2 linked regions of the Aliamphritea hakodatensis genome follow. The protein of the gene in region 2 interacts with the protein of the main gene of each other region in a pairwise test. Links are inferred from orthologs where the notes say so. Each region holds a gene or a part of one and is shown on either strand. Other genes may lie near its edges.

The links.
Region 1: the proteins of ftsB (region 2) and PCI15_RS06590 interact in binary tests that used the Escherichia coli proteins (3 or more experiments, as listed by UniProt). The link is inferred for Aliamphritea hakodatensis from one-to-one orthologs.

What each region holds. Positions count from the first base shown.
Region 1 is NZ_AP025281.1:1,444,560-1,453,354, reverse strand. Bases 5,811-8,795 are described here. They hold PCI15_RS06590 (cell division protein FtsQ/DivIB), read right to left. Parts: upstream 7,740-8,795; coding sequence 6,882-7,739; downstream 5,811-6,881. Other genes in these bases: murC (UDP-N-acetylmuramate--L-alanine ligase), read right to left, coding at 8,706-8,795; PCI15_RS06585 (D-alanine--D-alanine ligase), read right to left, coding at 7,742-8,704; ftsA (cell division protein FtsA), read right to left, coding at 5,811-6,829. In the rest of the region: bifunctional glutamate N-acetyltransferase/amino-acid acetyltransferase ArgJ, read right to left, coding at 1-210; preprotein translocase subunit SecA, read right to left, coding at 310-3,045; lpxC (UDP-3-O-acyl-N-acetylglucosamine deacetylase), read right to left, coding at 3,242-4,153; cell division protein FtsZ, read right to left, coding at 4,284-5,477; more of ftsA, read right to left, coding at 5,591-5,810. UniProt on the Escherichia coli protein: Essential cell division protein. May link together the upstream cell division proteins, which are predominantly cytoplasmic, with the downstream cell division proteins, which are predominantly periplasmic. May control correct divisome assembly.
Region 2 is NZ_AP025281.1:825,266-833,866, reverse strand. What follows is about bases 1,975-4,765. They hold ftsB (cell division protein FtsB), read right to left. Parts: upstream 3,626-4,765; coding sequence 3,323-3,625; downstream 1,975-3,322. Other genes in these bases: eno (phosphopyruvate hydratase), read right to left, coding at 3,697-4,765; truD (tRNA pseudouridine(13) synthase TruD), read right to left, coding at 2,258-3,298; surE (5'/3'-nucleotidase SurE), read right to left, coding at 1,975-2,258. In the rest of the region: PCI15_RS03750 (polyprenyl-phosphate transporter), read right to left, coding at 1-756; PCI15_RS03745 (protein-L-isoaspartate(D-aspartate) O-methyltransferase), read right to left, coding at 805-1,440; more of surE, read right to left, coding at 1,506-1,974; more of eno, read right to left, coding at 4,766-4,992; pyrG (CTP synthase), read right to left, coding at 5,020-6,651; tRNA lysidine(34) synthetase TilS, read right to left, coding at 6,803-8,179; accA (acetyl-CoA carboxylase carboxyl transferase subunit alpha), read right to left, coding at 8,225-8,601. UniProt on the Escherichia coli protein: Essential cell division protein. May link together the upstream cell division proteins, which are predominantly cytoplasmic, with the downstream cell division proteins, which are predominantly periplasmic.

The sequences.
Region 1 (8,795 bases), 620 kb from region 2 along the record:
CTTATCTGATTGCAGGTTTGTCTTACAGATACGCACCGGTGCGGCACAAAACTGGTTAAGGGTGAAAACCCCGGCCACTGTGGCCTGCTCTCCCAGTTCCATCAGCACCAGATCCGGACGGCCCGGCGTTTTTACACCTGCTGAAGTCGTACCTACACGCATACCCGCAACCGGATGAAGTTCAGGGATTGCACCGTTACCTACTGCCATTTTTATATCCTCCAACCAAAAGAAAGCAGCCAGGCTGCTTTCTTAAGTTAAACATGTTTTACCGAAGCCACCTGGTTCAGGCAGCTTCGAAATGCATCATCAGTTTAATTTACCGTGACACTGTTTATATTTCTTACCGGAACCGCACGGACAAGCCTCATTACGGCCAACCTTTTTCTCATCACGCACAAAGGTTTCAGCAACAGGTTCTGCGGCAGTCTCACCTTCAACACCATTACCCATTGCAGATTCAGCATCATGTTTAAAATCCATCTGCTGACGTTCTGCCTGTTCACGGCGCTGACGTTCCATCGCTTCGATTTCTTCAGGCTGACGGATCTGAACATTGCTCAGAACCTTCACAACGTCAGTCTTGATATTTTCCAGCAGCTGCTCAAACAGGATAAAGGATTCGCGCTTGTATTCCTGCTTCGGGTTCTTTTGTGCATAGCCTCGCAGATGAATACCCTGACGCAGAAGGTCCATTGCCTGAAGATGCTCTTTCCATAAAGTATCCAGCACCTGCAGCATAACCTGCTTCTCAAAGGTCCGCATGTTATCCAGGCCGACCATCGCTTCTTTCGCCTGATAGTCTTCAACAATTTGCTGTTCGATTTTGGCACGCAGGGACTCTTCATGCAGAGAGTCATCAGTATCCAGCCACTGCTGCACCGGCAACTGCAGACCAAACTCACCTTCAAGATGTTTCTCCAGCCCCGGGATATCCCACTGCTCATCCAGACTCTGAGGTGCAATAAAGGTATCAATGCCTTTATTAATCACTTCACTGCGTACAGCCGTAACCGTTTCAGATACATCACTGCTGGCCATCAGCTCATTACGCTGCTCGTACACCGCACGACGCTGATCATTGGCAACATCATCATATTCAAGCAACTGTTTACGGATGTCGTAGTTACGGCCTTCTACCTTGCGCTGCGCTTTTTCGATCGCATTGGAAACCATCTTATGTTCAATGGCCTCACCTTTTTCCATCCCCAGCGCCTGCATGAACTGACGTACCCGCTCAGAAGCAAAGATACGCATCAAATCATCTTCAAGTGACAGGAAGAAACGGGAAGAACCGTTATCCCCCTGACGGCCGGCACGGCCACGCAACTGGTTATCAATCCGGCGGGATTCATGCCGTTCCGTACCGATAATGTGTAAGCCACCGGCTTCCAGTACCGCATCATGGCGCTGTTGCCACTCAGCTGTTGCCTTAGCAATTTCATCTTCTGAAGGATTTTCAAGTTTGGCAAGCGCCGCATCAAGCTTACCGCCCAACACAATATCCGTACCACGGCCAGCCATGTTGGTTGCAATGGTAATTGCCCCCGGGCGACCCGCTTCAGCAATGATACCCGCCTCACGGCCATGGTTCTTAGCGTTCAGGACATTATGCGGAACATTCTTCTTGGTCAGGAAGGCAGAAATCAGTTCTGAAGATTCAACAGACGCCGTACCAACCAGTACCGGACGTTCCTGTTTCACACACTCTTCAATTTCCTTAACAATGGCTTCGTACTTTTCAGCCACCGTCAGGAACACCAGATCGTTATAATCAATTCGTGCAACCGACACGTTCGTCGGAATAACTACCACATCTAGCGCATAAATCTGACGTAACTCGAATGCTTCAGTATCCGCTGTACCGGTCATACCGGCCAGCGTTTCATACAAACGGAAGTAGTTCTGGAAGGTCGTGGAAGCCAGGGTCTGGCTTTCCTGATTGATGTGTACGCCTTCTTTCGCCTCAACCGCCTGATGCAAACCTTCAGACCAGCGACGGCCCGGCATGATCCGGCCGGTATGCTCATCAACGATGACCACCTGGCCGTCCTGAACAATGTAATCAATATCCCGCTGGAACAGATTATGCGCGCGAAGCGCCGCCAGCACGTGGTGCAACAGACTCAGGTTATGAGGTGCGTACAGGCTCTCACCTTCGCCCAGAATGCCTTTTTCAACCAGAACCTCTTCGATCTTCTGATGGCCCTGCTCAGTCAGCTCAACACTCTTGTTCTTCTCATCAACCGCAAAATCGCCATCAACTTCTTCTTCGCTCTTCGGATCAATCTCACCTTCAAAACGGCGTAAGCCCGGGATCAGCGTATTCATCTGGCGGTAAAGCTCAGAACTGTCTTCAGCCGGGCCGGAAATGATCAGAGGCGTACGGGCTTCATCGATAAGAATGGAGTCAACTTCATCCACTACGGCGTAATGAAAGTCCCGCTGCACTTTTTCTTCAACGCTGAACGCCATGTTGTCGCGCAGGTAGTCGAAACCAAACTCGTTGTTCGTGCCATAGGTAATATCCGACTGATAGGCAGCACGCTTACTTTCAGGATCCTGTCCGGAAAGAATCACACCGACACTTAAGCCCAGCGCTTCATACAGCGGACGCATCCACTCGGCATCCCGGCTGGCCAGGTAATCGTTCACCGTGACAACATGAACGCCTTTACCGGTCAGGGCTCGCAGATAAACAGGTGCTGTTGCAACCAGTGTTTTACCTTCACCGGTACGCATCTCTGCAACCTTGCCTTCGTGCAGGGTGATACCACCGATAAACTGCACGTCAAAGTGACGCATTCCCATCACTCGCTTGGACGCTTCGCGGACGGTCGCAAAGGCTTCCGGCAAGATCTGTTCCAGTGACTGTCCGTCGGACAGTCTTTGTTTGAATTCTTCAGTCTTCAGTTTCAGCTGTTCATCACTGAGAGACTCAAGGTTAGCTTCAAGGGCATTGATCTGTTTAACGATCTTTCCCATCCGCTTGAGTTCACGATCATTCTTACTACCAAAAACTTTCTTTAACATCGAGGTGAGCATAATGTGACTTTTAACCCTTGAGACACGTGAGCGGCTGAAATCCATGCCGCTGTTCTAAACTATTATTGGCCAAGCATTCTACCTCTATTGGGGCAATAAGTTGAATCTCAACCGCGAATATTTTCAAAGACATAAAAAAACCGGGCCTAAACCCGGTTTTAATCAATATTTTGCACTGCCCGCAGGCAATTTTACCTTATGCCAGAATAGGTTTCAGGTATGAAATTGGTACAGCTGAGTCCTGATCTTCAAAAGTTACCACTTCCCAGGCTTCTTCATTTTCCAGCAACTTACGTAACAGCAGGTTGTTTAAATAGTGCCCGGACTTAAAGCCATGGAATTCACCAATCAGACTCTTACCCAGCAGGTACAGATCACCTACCGCATCAAGCACTTTGTGCTTCACGAACTCATCATCATATCGCAGGCCATCTTCGTTAAGGATGCGGTAATCATCCACAACAATCGCATTATCCATGCTGCCACCCAACGCAAGGTTCTGTGCACGCAGGTACTCAATATCACGCATGAAACCAAAAGTTCGTGCGCGACTTACTTCTTTAACAAAAGATGTGCTTGAGAAATCCAGGCTGGCTTCCATATTGCGACCGGCAAACGCAGGATGATCAAAATCAATGGTAAACCCGACTTTGAAGCCATCAAACGGTTTAAAGGTTGCGACTTTGTCATCCATAGAAACAGACACTTCCTGCTTAATACGGATAAACTGTTTTGGCTCGCTCTGCTCTTCAATACCCGCAGACTGAATCAGGAAGACGAACGGCGCAGCGCTGCCATCCATAATCGGCACTTCTTCAGCGCTCAGCTCAACATAGGCATTATCAATCCCCAGACCCGCCATCGCAGACAACAGATGCTCGACCGTAGAAACACGTACGTCACCCTTCTGCAAATTGGTAGACAGGGTAGTATCGCCTACGTTATTGGCACTGGCCTGAATTTCTACTGCAGGTTCGATATCAACCCGACGAAACACAATGCCCGTATTAACCGGCGCAGGCTTCAGCGTCAGGTAAACTTTCTGTCCTGTGTGCAGCCCCACTCCGGTAGCTTTAATACTGTTTCTTAGCGTGCGTTGTCCGATCATATTCTCTGCCAAATTTTGAGTCGCATATTAACCCGACATTGTAACAAAACTTGCTGCATTACAGCAATCCCGGTTACAGCGCATTTTTCGCCTTCAATCCTGATCAAATCTGCAGTTCAGAACTGTCTGTTTAATCTGCCTGACGGCGTAAAAACGTAGGAATATCAAGATATTCGCTATCGGTCTCTCCATCACTTTCTTTGGACACAGCTGGCGCGGATAGTTCCGCGGTCTCTAAATTATTTTCTGCCCGCAGATCTTCGCCCTTACGGCGCAGTACTGCAGGCATTTCCAGCTGCTTCAGATCAAGGCTGCCATCCGGCTTACGGTTCTGGCTGACAACCTTCACAGTTTCTTCCACAGCAGCGCCACCATCAATGCCGGTAGCAACCACCGTAACCTTGATTTCATCCTCAAGGGTCGGATCGATTACCGTACCAATTACGACGGTAGCCTGCTCAGAAGCTATCTCTTCAACCACCTGACCGACTTCTGAAAACTCACCTAACCCCAGATCAGGCCCGGCTGTAATATTCACCAGGATACCCCGTGCACCGTGCAGGTCGATATCTTCCAGCAGCGGGCTGCTGATCGCCGCACTGGCCGCTTCAGTACCACGATTTTCACCACGGGCAGTACCGGACCCCATCATGGCCGTACCCATTTCAGACATCACAGTACGTACGTCCGCAAAGTCAACGTTGATCATCCCCGGACGGATAATCAGATCGGCAATCCCCTGCACCGCGCCTTTGAGCACATCATTGGCCGCATTAAAAGCATTGATCAGTGTACACTGGCGACCCAGAGCCTGCATCAGTTTCTCATTCGGGACGATGATCAGTGAATCAACATTCTCCCGTAATTCACGGATACCGTCTTCGGCGTACTGAACCCGCTTCTTACCTTCAAACGGGAACGGCTTGGTGACCACGGCAACGGTCAGAATACCCAGCTCTTTTGCCACTTCTGCAACAATCGGCGCGGCCCCTGTACCGGTACCGCCTCCCATCCCTGCAGTAATGAAAACCATATCAGCACCGTGTAGCATCTCAGCAATTTTTTCACGGTCATCAACGGCCGCTTTACGGCCAATATTCGGATCTGCACCGGCTCCCAGACCTTTGGTCATCTGCCCGCCGATCTGTAACAGGGTTTTCGCCTGCATACGGTCCAGAGCCTGTGCATCGGTATTCGCACAAATGAAATCAACCCCTTCAACATCTGTTGATACCATATGCTGAACCGCGTTGCCGCCACCGCCACCAACGCCTACTACTTTAATCACCGCGTTCTGCGCGAGATCATTTACTAATTCAAACATATCCCTTTCCTCCAGATTCAGTGCCTGACCCACACCGGCTTCTGTAAACTCTTTATATCTTATAATTTCGTTTTGCCCCTACGGGGCAGCGCCTGTCACTACCGGACAAACACTTAAAAATTTCTGGCAAACCATGCTTTCATTCTGCTTAGCAGCGGCTCTGCCGGCTCCCGGGGTTCGCCAACAGGATGCTCTGCTTTAAAACTGCGTTCCGCACCACCTGCAGGCAACTCCCGCCGGGCATGCTGTAACAGCCCGATACCGGTGGCGTAAATCGGGCTGGCAAGAATATCTTCCATACCCCGGACACCTTTAGGCAATGCTAAACGCACCGGCATATGGAACACTTCCTCAGCCAGTTCAACAGCACCTTCCATCTTGGCAGTGCCGCCGGTAAGCACAATGCCGGCAGCAATCATGTCTTCAAATCCACTGCGGCGCAGTTCTGCCTGAATCAGGGTAAACAACTCGTCGTAACGGGGTTCAACCACTTCAGCAAGTGCCTGACGGGATAAATCCCGGGCCGGACGGTCTCCGACACTGGCAACCTTGATCATTTCTTCCGGACCGGTTAACTGCGCCAGACAGCAGGCATACTTCTTTTTGACATCTTCAGCATGCTGTGTCGGCGTCCGTAACGCCATGGCTATATCATTGGTCACCTGATCACCGGCAATCGGAATAACCGCGGTATGGCGGATAGCACCGGCTGTAAATACGGCAATATCCGTCGTACCGCCCCCCATATCCACCATGCAGACACCGAGTTCTTTCTCATCTTCAGTGAGAACCGAATAGCTGGAAGCCAGTTGCTCCAGCACACTGTTATCTACTTCCAGGCCGCAGCGCTGGACACACTTCTCAATATTCTGTACCGCATTCACAGCACCGGTTACCAGATGAACCTTAGCTTCCAGACGCACCCCTGACATGCCCAGCGGCTCACGGATGCCTTCCTGATTATCAATCACATACTCCTGAGGCAGGATATGGATAATTTTTTCATCAGCAGGAATCGCCACGGCCTGAGCAGCATCCAACACCCGCTCAAGGTCATAATCCATCACTTCCCGGTCACGTACAGCAACGATGCCATGGGAGTTCATACTCTTAATATGGCTACCCGCAACACCCACTGTAACCGAGTGAATTTTACAGCCAGCCATTAACTCAGCTTCTTCAACTGCACGCTGAATGGACTGCACGGTTGACTCGATATTTACAACCACACCGCGTTTCAGACCGCGGGATACATGCGAGCCAATACCAACAATATCAATCCCTCCATCAGGACTGATTTCTGCAACCAGACAGACCACCTTGGAGGTACCGATATCCAGGGCGACAATCATATTATTTCCAGGCTCATTCACGAACTACCTACCCACTTGTCTCTAATCTGCCTTAACCTAAATCAGCAGCGTTTTCCGGCTGTGGCCGCCATTTGACTGCCACACCATTTTCATAGCGAACGTCGATCCGGTCGATCCGACCAGCCTCAACATCATCTTTTAATCTCAACTGATACAGGCTGACAAACCGCTCCAGCCTGCCGACTAAATCTTCACGGCCGAGTACCAGAGTCACACCGTTTTTCAGTTTCAGGGACCAGGCCCCCCGTGCTTCCATCTGTAAAGAATCGACCTGTAACGATAAATGCCGTAAGCGCTGACTCAGTTCGTAATACTGTGCCATCATTTGCCCGGTATTACTGGAAGGCCCCTCAAGCAAAGGTAACTGCTGATACGTAGCAGAACCTTCCGGCCAGAAAATATCCCCTTCATGGTTCAGCAGGCCATTGCCTCCCCAGCGCGCCACCGGAACCTCTTCCTTTACTTCAAGCACCAGACTTGCTGGCCACTGACGCTCCACATTCACCTGATACACCCAGGGATGTGCCTGCGCTTCAGCTTTAACCCGGTTGATATCCGCCGACATCAGGCCGCCATTTACCGCCGCCAGGCTTTTATTCGCCAGATCCGTCTTATCCAGAAAACGCGTCTGCCCTTTAACGGTCAGATGGGTAACCGGCTGATCAAGCCAGATATACAACTTTTCGGTAACGCTGCCGGCCAGCGCAGCAAACACCAGCACCGCGGTCAGCAGAATGACGGGCTTTAACCACCAGTCAGTTTGCCAGGACACTGATAACCGCCAGGTATGCTTTTCAGCGACCACAGATTCAGGCTCAGCTTTAGCCCGGGTGCGCGATGCCCCTCTGGGCGCCGGGCTGGCGATATCCTGATGCTCTGCAGCCGTCATACTTACAACGTTCCCCGTAAAATCTTAACCACCAGCGCTTCAAAACTGATACCGGCTTTCCGGCCCGCCATCGGCACCAGACTATGATCAGTCATTCCCGGCAGCGTATTCACTTCCAGCAACTGAAACCCAACGCCGGGTAACTGCATCACATCAACCCGGCCCCAGTCTTTACAGCCCACCATATTGAAAGCATTCACGGCCAGTGACTGAAGTTCAGTTACTTCAGCATCACTCAGCTCGTTATCAAAATGATACTGTGTGTCATCCGACTGGTACTTAGCTTCAAAGTCATAAAAATCATTCGGGGTTTCCAGCCGGATAACGGGCAATGCCTCACCGTTAATTACAGTGACCGTAAACTCAGGCCCTTCAATCCACTGTTCAGCCAGCACTGCCCGGTCATATTTAACCGCCTCAGCGTACGCGGCTTCCAGCCCGGCAATGTCCGCGACCTTACTCATACCGATACTGGAACCTTCATGAGCCGGTTTAACAATGACCGGAAAACCAAGCCGTTCTGCAACGGCGGTGAAATCGCTGTCAGCCGTCAGCAATTCATAAGCAGGCGTGGGCATGCCCGCCCCCTGCCATATTTGCTTACACTTGACCTTATCCATCCCCAGTGAGGATGCCATCACACCGCTGCCGGTATAGGGTTTGCCCATAATTTCCAGCAGTCCCTGTAAAGTGCCATCTTCACCGCCGCGGCCGTGCAGGATCAGAAATGCCCGGTCGAAACCGGCATCCATTAACTGCTGCACCGGCGATAAACCATCAACCAGGTTTTCACCGTCACCGCATAAATCAAGACCGAACGCATTCACACCGGCATTCTGCAAGGCTTGCAGCACTTCTGCACCGCTCTTCAGGGACACCGAACGTTCTGCCGAATTCCCGCCATAAATTACAGCAACCCGGCCAAAACGGTCCTGTAACTGCGCATCAATACGATATTCAGCCATATCAGCTCTCCTGTGCGGTGCTCAGATCAAGTGACGCTAACCGGTGCGCCAGTGCGGTGATATCGCCGGCTCCCTGAGTCAGCAATAAATC
Region 2 (8,601 bases):
CGTATAGGCAGTGGTATATTTCCAGGGCCAGATTTTATTCAGCGAGCCCAGCATAAAGCCTGCCAACATCGCCAGCGTCGCCATTTTATAATGGGTAAACATCCAGCTAAGCACCCGGGAAAAGCCACTGATCCCCACTACACACCCCGCAAGAAACAGGCCCAGCAACTGAATATCAAACGCCTTCACAGCCCCCAGGACCGGGGTATACATACCAATAATCAACAGGATAAAACTGCCGGATATTCCCGGCAGGATCATGGCACAGATAGCCACCATTCCTGACAGAAACACCGCAAGAGCTGTCGGTTCTATTTCAGTGGGTGTTATTGATGTAACCAGATAGGCGAGCATTGCACCGACCACAAAGGTTAATGTCAGCGTGGTATTCCAGTGATCGATCTGGCTCATTACCAGCCAGCAGGAAGCCAGTATCAGGCCAAAGAAAAACGCCCATAACATCACCGGATAGGTATCAAGTAAGAACAATACACTGCTGGCGACTGTCGCAATGCTCGTCACAATCCCCAGAACAAGCACTAGCAAAAAGCTGCCATTTATATGGGCCCATGCTTTTCGGAACTGCCCGGAAAACAGCAAACCAAGCGCGGCAGTATCCACCGATTTAATACTGTTAATCAGTTCTTCATAAATCCCGGTAATAAATGCAATTGTACCTCCGGATACGCCGGGAACAGCATCTGCGGCTCCCATAAGCATACCTTTTAAGAACAACTTAATCCGTGCTGATCCCATTCGTTTCCCACTACTGCTAATACACGCTAAGCGTATGAACTTTATACTCTATCGTACTGTACCACTTAACAAAGGAACAAATTTAACCGCTTCAAGTACTTCAGTGGTAAATTCCGTTTCAGACTGGCGCACAACCAGCTTCAGTTCCTGCTGTCGTCCACCAACCGGAATCACCAGACGACCGCCAATTGCCAGCTGCTGAAGTAATTCAGGCGGTACCTGCTCAGGTGCCGCGGTAACCAGAATACCTTCAAAAGGCCCCCGGTCAGCCCAGCCCATTCCGCCATCTGTGTGCCGTAAATGGACATTACGTAAAGACAACAGCTGTAAACGTTTGCGGGCTTTTTCCTGTAACGGACGGATCCGTTCAACGCTGTATACCTGATCGGTTAACTGCGCCAGCACGGTGGTCTGATAACCCGACCCTGTTCCGACCTCAAGTACTTTCTTCATCGGGCCTTCAGCTAACAGGAGTTCTGTCATTTTAGCGACGATGTAAGGCTGCGAAATTGTCTGGTTAAACCCGATCGGCAGGGCAGTGTCTTCATAAGCCCGGTGTGACAACGCCTCATCGATAAAAATATGTCGCGGAGTGCTCGCCATCACATCCAGCACCTGCGGATCAGTAATACCCTGATCCTGCAACCGCTGCACTAAACGGCTGCGGGTGCGTTGCGAGGTCATACCAATCCCCTGCAACTGTAATTTATTCACAACAACTCCTTAAACACTTAATTCTCTGACAGCAATCAGTCACTCAGGTTTTCCAGCCACTGGCTTAAATTATCCATCCCTGAGTATTGTGTCATATCCACATTGAGCGGAGTAATTGCCACATAACCTTCCTGAACAGCATAAAAATCGGTTCCGGGGCCGCAGTCAGCTGCAGCGCCCGCACCTGCAATCCAGTAACGTTTAGCACCACGGGGATCAATTGATTCAACCGGTGTATCTGCCAGTACCCGGTGGCCCAGTCTGACCAGCTGCATACCTTTAATGTCCGCTAAAGGACGGTCCGGTACATTAATATTTAATACTGTACGGGGGGCCAGATTCAAGCGCCGGACATCCACCAGCAGCTGCTGAATAATAACCGCTGCTGTCTGATAGTTATCAGGATGACTGCCCAGCATAGAGACAGCGATTGGCGGTAGCTTCAGATACCGGCCTTCGATGGCTGCTGCAACGGTGCCTGAGTAGATAACATCATCTCCCAGATTAGCCCCCGCATTGATGCCTGAAATCACAATATCAGGCTTTTCACACAGCACTCCGGAAATGCCCAGATGGACACAGTCAGTTGGCGTGCCATTCAGGCTGTAAAAGCCGTTATGATGCTGATGCGCTTCCAAAGGGCGATCCAGCGTCAGCGCATTACTGGCACCGCTGCGGTTGCGGTCCGGGGCAACAACATCAACACTGAAGTTTTCGGACAGCGTTGTCGCCAGCGTTTCTAACCCCGGTGCGTACACACCGTCATCATTTGATAACAAGATTCGCATTAAAATTCTCCACGCTGAGCGTTTTCTACCTGACAGATTTCCCGCAGGACACTGGTGGCAAAAGAACCGACAGTCAGATCAAAACTCAGTAGCAACTGGTCATCGGCTTCCTGAACCACACTGAGCCCCTGAGGCAATAAACGCAGGGCACGGCGCTCCTGATTCAGTCCCAGTTTTTCCAGGCCCGTCTGCAGCTCTTCGTAACCTTCGAGCTGTGCGGTTTCCCATTCAAAGGCCTGACCGGTGCAGATAGAACGCCCGCGCCCCCACATTGGCGCGGTCAGATGAATGTCCAGATTATTTAAACGTTCTGCGATGGTCTCATCTTCAGCGTCATACACAAAACAGCTTTGGCTGCCCTGGTGCATCAGTACGTCGCCGGCCATGGGTCCGGTTTCTCCGGCATACCGTGCTGACACTACCTGATTAAACAGAAAAGAACGCACCGCAGAAATATACATGCCCTTTTTATGCTTCTGCCGTTCTTTATATTCGCCTTTAATCAGCGCAGCGCCCTTCACCAGATTCCCCCCATGATGGCCGAACCGCTGCTCACCAAAATAATTGGGAACCCCCTGACGGACCAGCTCACAACGGCGCATAACATCAGCCACATCGGTAACATTACGCAAACGAATTGCAAAACGGTTTCCGGTTAAACTCCCCAGACGCAATTTACGCCCATGTTTAGTCGCCTTTAATACCTGAATCGTATCCCGTTCAAATAACGACCATGTCAGCGGGGCGCGACCCGGCAGATGTACGCTGAACCACTGTTCAGTCACCGCATGACGGTCTTTTTTTCCGGCATAGCCGACTTCCCGGGGACTGACCTGACAAAAGTGTGCCAGTTGCCGGGCAACCCAGTCGGTGTTTTCACCGGTTTTGCGGATATACAGATACACATGATCACCGCTGCCTTCCGGCTCAAATGCCAGATTTTCAGTCACCTGAAAATCATCCGGTTGCTGGCGGATCATGGCAGTCGCGCCGGGCTCGCCATAGACATAATTAAGTTCAGTGGGAAATGCTGTGGTCATGAAAATATCCAGCTAATAGAGCAATCAGGGAGTATCATCAGATACGGGAGGTTTTCCGGGAATTAACTGAAAGAAGGTCTCGTCTTCGCGCACCATACCCAGGTCATTACGGGCACGTTCTTCAAGGGCCGCCAGTCCCTTTTTCAGGTCCTTAACTTCTGCCTGCAAACGATGATTGCGTTCAACAAGCAAATCATTCTCAGCCTGCTGGCTCTGGATTTTATCCTGTAACGCCCACACTTCACGCAGGTTCGCCTCGCCAAACCAGAGACGATACTGCAGAGCTGCCACAGCAATGATCAATATCCAAACAAACCAGCGAAACATAGAATACCGACACCGGTCTCCAGTTAAAAAAGGGGGCTTCCGCCCCCTTATATTCAGTATTTAGCCAGTAATTAGGCCTGGCCTTTGATCTCTTTCAGACCATTATAAACAGCTTTATCACCTAACTGATCAGCAATCCGCAGTAAGCGGTTGTACTTAGCAACACGGTCAGAACGGCACAGAGAACCGGTCTTGATCTGTCCTGCAGCAGTACCCACCGCCAGGTCCGCAATGGTGGTATCTTCAGTTTCACCGGAACGGTGAGAGATAACCACGGTGAAACCGGCATCTTTAGCCATTGTAATGGCATCCAGCGTTTCAGACAGTGAACCGATCTGGTTGAACTTGATCAGGATAGAGTTACCGATGTTCTCTTCAATACCACGGGACAGGATCTTGGTGTTGGTAACAAACAGGTCATCGCCAACCAGCTGTACTTTTTCACCGATCTTACGGGTCAGGCTTGCCCAGCCATCCCAGTCAGACTCATCCAGACCGTCTTCGATAGAAACAATCGGGTAGTTCTCAGTCAGGTTAGCCAGGTAGTCACCGAAACCTTCGGAATCAAATACCTTGCCTTCGCCAGACAGATCGTACTTACCGTCTTTGTAGAATTCAGATGCTGCACAGTCCAGCGCCAGAGTAACGTCTTTACCCAGCTCATAACCGGCATTGGCAACCGCATCACGGATCACAACCAGCGCTTCTTCGTTAGAGCCCAGGTTAGGCGCAAAACCACCTTCGTCACCCACAGCAGTACTCAGACCTTTAGCCTTCAGAACCGCCTTCAGCGCATGGAAGATCTCTGCGCCGCAACGCAGTGCATCAGCAAAGTTATCCGTTGCAACCGGCTGAACCATGAACTCCTGGATATCAACATTATTATCCGCGTGCTCACCACCGTTCAGGATGTTCATCATTGGCACAGGCATAGAGAACTGGCCGGCAGTGCCGTTCAGGTCAGCAATGTGCTCATACAGCTCAACGCCTTTGCTGATCGCGGCGGCTTTAGCTGCTGCAAGCGACACAGCCAGAATAGCATTTGCACCCAGGTTGGCTTTGTTTTCAGTGCCATCCAGCGCCAGCATTTTGTTGTCCAGCGCACGCTGATCAGCAACGTCCATGCCAACCAGACTGTCACGGATTTCACCGTTAATAGCAGCAACCGCTTTCAGAACACCTTTACCCAGGTAACGTGATTTATCGCCGTCACGCAGTTCCAGCGCTTCACGTGAGCCTGTAGAGGCACCGGAAGGCGCACAGGCAGATGCCTGCTGGCCAGTGCTTAGAATCACATCCGCTTCAACGGTTGGGTTACCACGGGAATCAAGCACTTCGCGAGCTTTGATATCAGCAATTGTTGCCATTAATAGAACTCCAATATTACTTAGATATTACTTTTCCAGATCTGCCTGGATTAAGGCAGCTTCGATAAACCCACGGAACAGGCCATGGCCGTCACGCGGAGTCGATGTAAATTCAGGGTGGAACTGACAAGCGACAAACCATGGATGATCCGGCACTTCCACAACTTCAACAAGCTCGCCGTCAACAGAACGGCCGGCAATGACCAGGCCAGCCTCTTCCAGCTGCGCAACGTAGTTGTTGTTCACTTCATAACGGTGACGGTGACGTTCTTTAATTTCTGTCGCACCGTATGCAGCGGCAGATGTAGTACCGTCTTTCAGGTGACAAACCTGCGCACCCAGACGCATCGTACCGCCCAGGTCATCGGCATTACCCCGTAATTCAGTGACACCTTCTTCAGTCATCCACTCGGTAATCAGACCGATCAGCGGGTTCTTCGCATCCGCATCAAATTCTGTACTGCTGGCATCTTCAATACCGGCAACATGGCGTGCATATTCAATCACAGCTACCTGCATACCCAGACAGATACCCAGGTATGGCACCTTGTTCTCACGGGCATACTTAACCGCAGCGATCTTACCTTCCACACCGCGCTCACCGAAGCCACCCGGTACCAGGATTGCAGATACGTCCGACAACAGGTCAACGCCATCACGCTCAACCTGCTCAGAATCGATATACTTAATGTTTACCTTGGTACGCAGCTCGATACCCGCATGGGAAATCGCTTCAATCAGCGACTTGTAGGCATCCAGCAACTCCATGTACTTACCCACCATCGCAATGGTCACTTCACGGTGCGGGTTCAGCTTGGCATCAGCTACACGGTCCCATTCGCTCAGGTCAGCAGCCGGGCAATCCAGGTTAAAGCGCTCGATAACGATCTGATCCAGGCGCTGTTCGCTCAGCAAACGCGGGATCTTATAGATGGAATCAGCATCCGGCAGAGAAATCACTGCACGCTCTTCAACGTTGGTAAACAGAGACAGCTTACGGCGGGAACTGGCAGGAATAGCAAAATCAGAACGGCATACCAGAATATCTGGCTGAATGCCGATTGAGCGCAGTTCTTTAACCGAGTGCTGCGAAGGCTTAGTCTTAATTTCACCGGCAGTCGCAATGTAAGGCACCAGTGTCAGGTGCATGAACATTGCGCGATTAAAGCCCAGTTCAACCTTTAACTGACGCACCGCTTCCATGAACGGCAGTGATTCGATATCACCAACCGTGCCACCGATTTCCACCAATGCAATATCGGCATCACCGGCCCCGTCAATCACACGGCGCTTAATTTCATCAGTGATATGCGGAATAACCTGAACAGTACCGCCCAGATAATCACCACGGCGCTCTTTACGCAGTACGTGCTGATACACCCGGCCGGCGGTAAAGTTATTACGCTTACCCATAGTGGTGCGGATAAAACGCTCATAGTGGCCCAGATCCAGATCCGTCTCAGCGCCATCTTCGGTGACAAAGACTTCACCGTGCTGAATCGGGCTCATCGTGCCCGGATCGACGTTAATATAAGGGTCCAGCTTAAGCATGGTGACTTTAAGCCCCCGCGCTTCAAGAATTGCAGCCAGTGAAGCGGATGCGATGCCTTTCCCCAACGAAGAAACAACACCGCCAGTGACGAAGATATAACGCGTCATGTGGAACCTGTATATGGTCGTAAACTTGGATAACGCTGTTTAATCAGCCATTCCGTTAAGGAATATTTTTTTCACGCAATAAAAAATACCGGCCGGAACAGGTATTAATGAGTGGCTAGCAGTCTGATTAAAACAGCAACATAAGATGGGGCTACAGGGTACCAGAATCACTGCCGGCAAACAATGCAGCGGGCTGCCAATCTAGCCAGAAAGGCGGCTTATTTTCAGCTTCACACCAGCTCTGACAGATACAGATTCCCGGGACCGCTACAATTTCGTCCCCACGGACACACACCGGCCAGTGATCCCGCTGCCACGGCGGCACACCGGCTTCCTGAAACAAATGCTTTAACGACTTCCCCGGCCGGCCTGACGGATGACACCTGTCGCCCTCCCGACGATTGCGAACTGACACTCCGGCCAGCCACAGGTCCGGACTGGCGGCCGATTCAGTCTTTAACAGCAGACGACCACCCGGATACCGCTCAGGTGCCGCCAACACATCCACCAGCAGAGCACTCCATGGCGGACAGCTCATCATCGCTTCGATAAATAAACGGTTGCGGTAGCGGCGGATAATCCGGTCACCCAGTATCAGTTCCGGCTGCCGGTCGCCGGCCACAGTCATTAACGTTCTGAGACTGTCCAGCTGTGCGGCAGTGAGCTGAACGCCTGCGCACCGGCACCAGTAACGTAACAGATTTGCCTGACGCCGCTCCGACAACAACTGCAGCTTATCAACCTGCAAGCTGTTTTCGGCTAAGCAATTCTGAAGATCCGACTGAGCAAATTCTTCCAGCAGCGCTTCGGCATCTGCCAGATGACCGGCCGCTGTCTGAAGGCGCGCACTGACTCCGGACCAGCGCCCGGCCAGCAGAGGCAACACCTGCTGGCGCAGAAAATTTCGGTCATACTGAAGATCCCTGTTACTGGGATCTTCTACCCAGCACAAACCTTCTTCCTGCGCCCACTCTGCCAATTCATTGCGGCTGATATCCAGCAGCGGCCTGAATAACAGGCCTTCACCAAGCGCACGTTGCCGCGGCATTGCAGCCATCCCCCGCACCCCTGCGCCCCGGAATAAACGGAACAGCAGCGTTTCAGCCTGATCATCACGGTGATGCGCCAGCAATACACAGGTATTCCGGGACGACACCTGCTCAAATACCTCATAGCGGGCATTTCTGGCAGCCGTTTCAACACTGCCCGGTTGCAAACACACCCTTTCAGCATGAAACGCCAGCCCACGCAGTTCAGCCTGACGGGCACAAAAGAGCTGCCACTCACCGGCTTCCCGCTGGAGCTGATGGTTAATATGCAATACCGTTAACTGCTCCGCGGGCAAACAGCGGCTGGCAAGCTCCAGCAACACCATTGAATCCAGACCGCCACTGAGGGCAATGATCCAGTGATGAATACCGGACTGATGTGCCAGTTGCTGCTCAAAGCGTTGCATGAAGGTATCGCCGGTCATCTTGCCCATATACAGGTCTCTGTCTGTGTTGCTGGTAATTGTAACCTGAAACAAAAAAACCGCCGGGGATACCGACGGTTTTTTTATAGCAGACAGAGCTTACTGATCAATACCGTAAGACATCAGGCGCTGATAACGACGCTCCAATAGCTCTTCGGTGTTGAATTCATCATGACGGGCCAGCGTTTCCATCAGGTGTTTCTTCAGGTTAGCAGCCATCAGACCGTGATCACGGTGCGCACCGCCCAGAGGCTCATCAACGATCTGATCAACCAGCCCCAGTTCAGACAGACGGTCAGATGTCAGGCCCATTGCTTTAGCAGCATCCGGAGCACGTTCCGCACTCTTCCACAGGATTGATGCACAGCCTTCCGGCGAAATAACTGAATAAGTGGAATAACGCAGCATCAGCAACTCATCACAGACACCGATCGCCAGTGCGCCACCGGAACCGCCTTCACCGATAACGGTAGAAA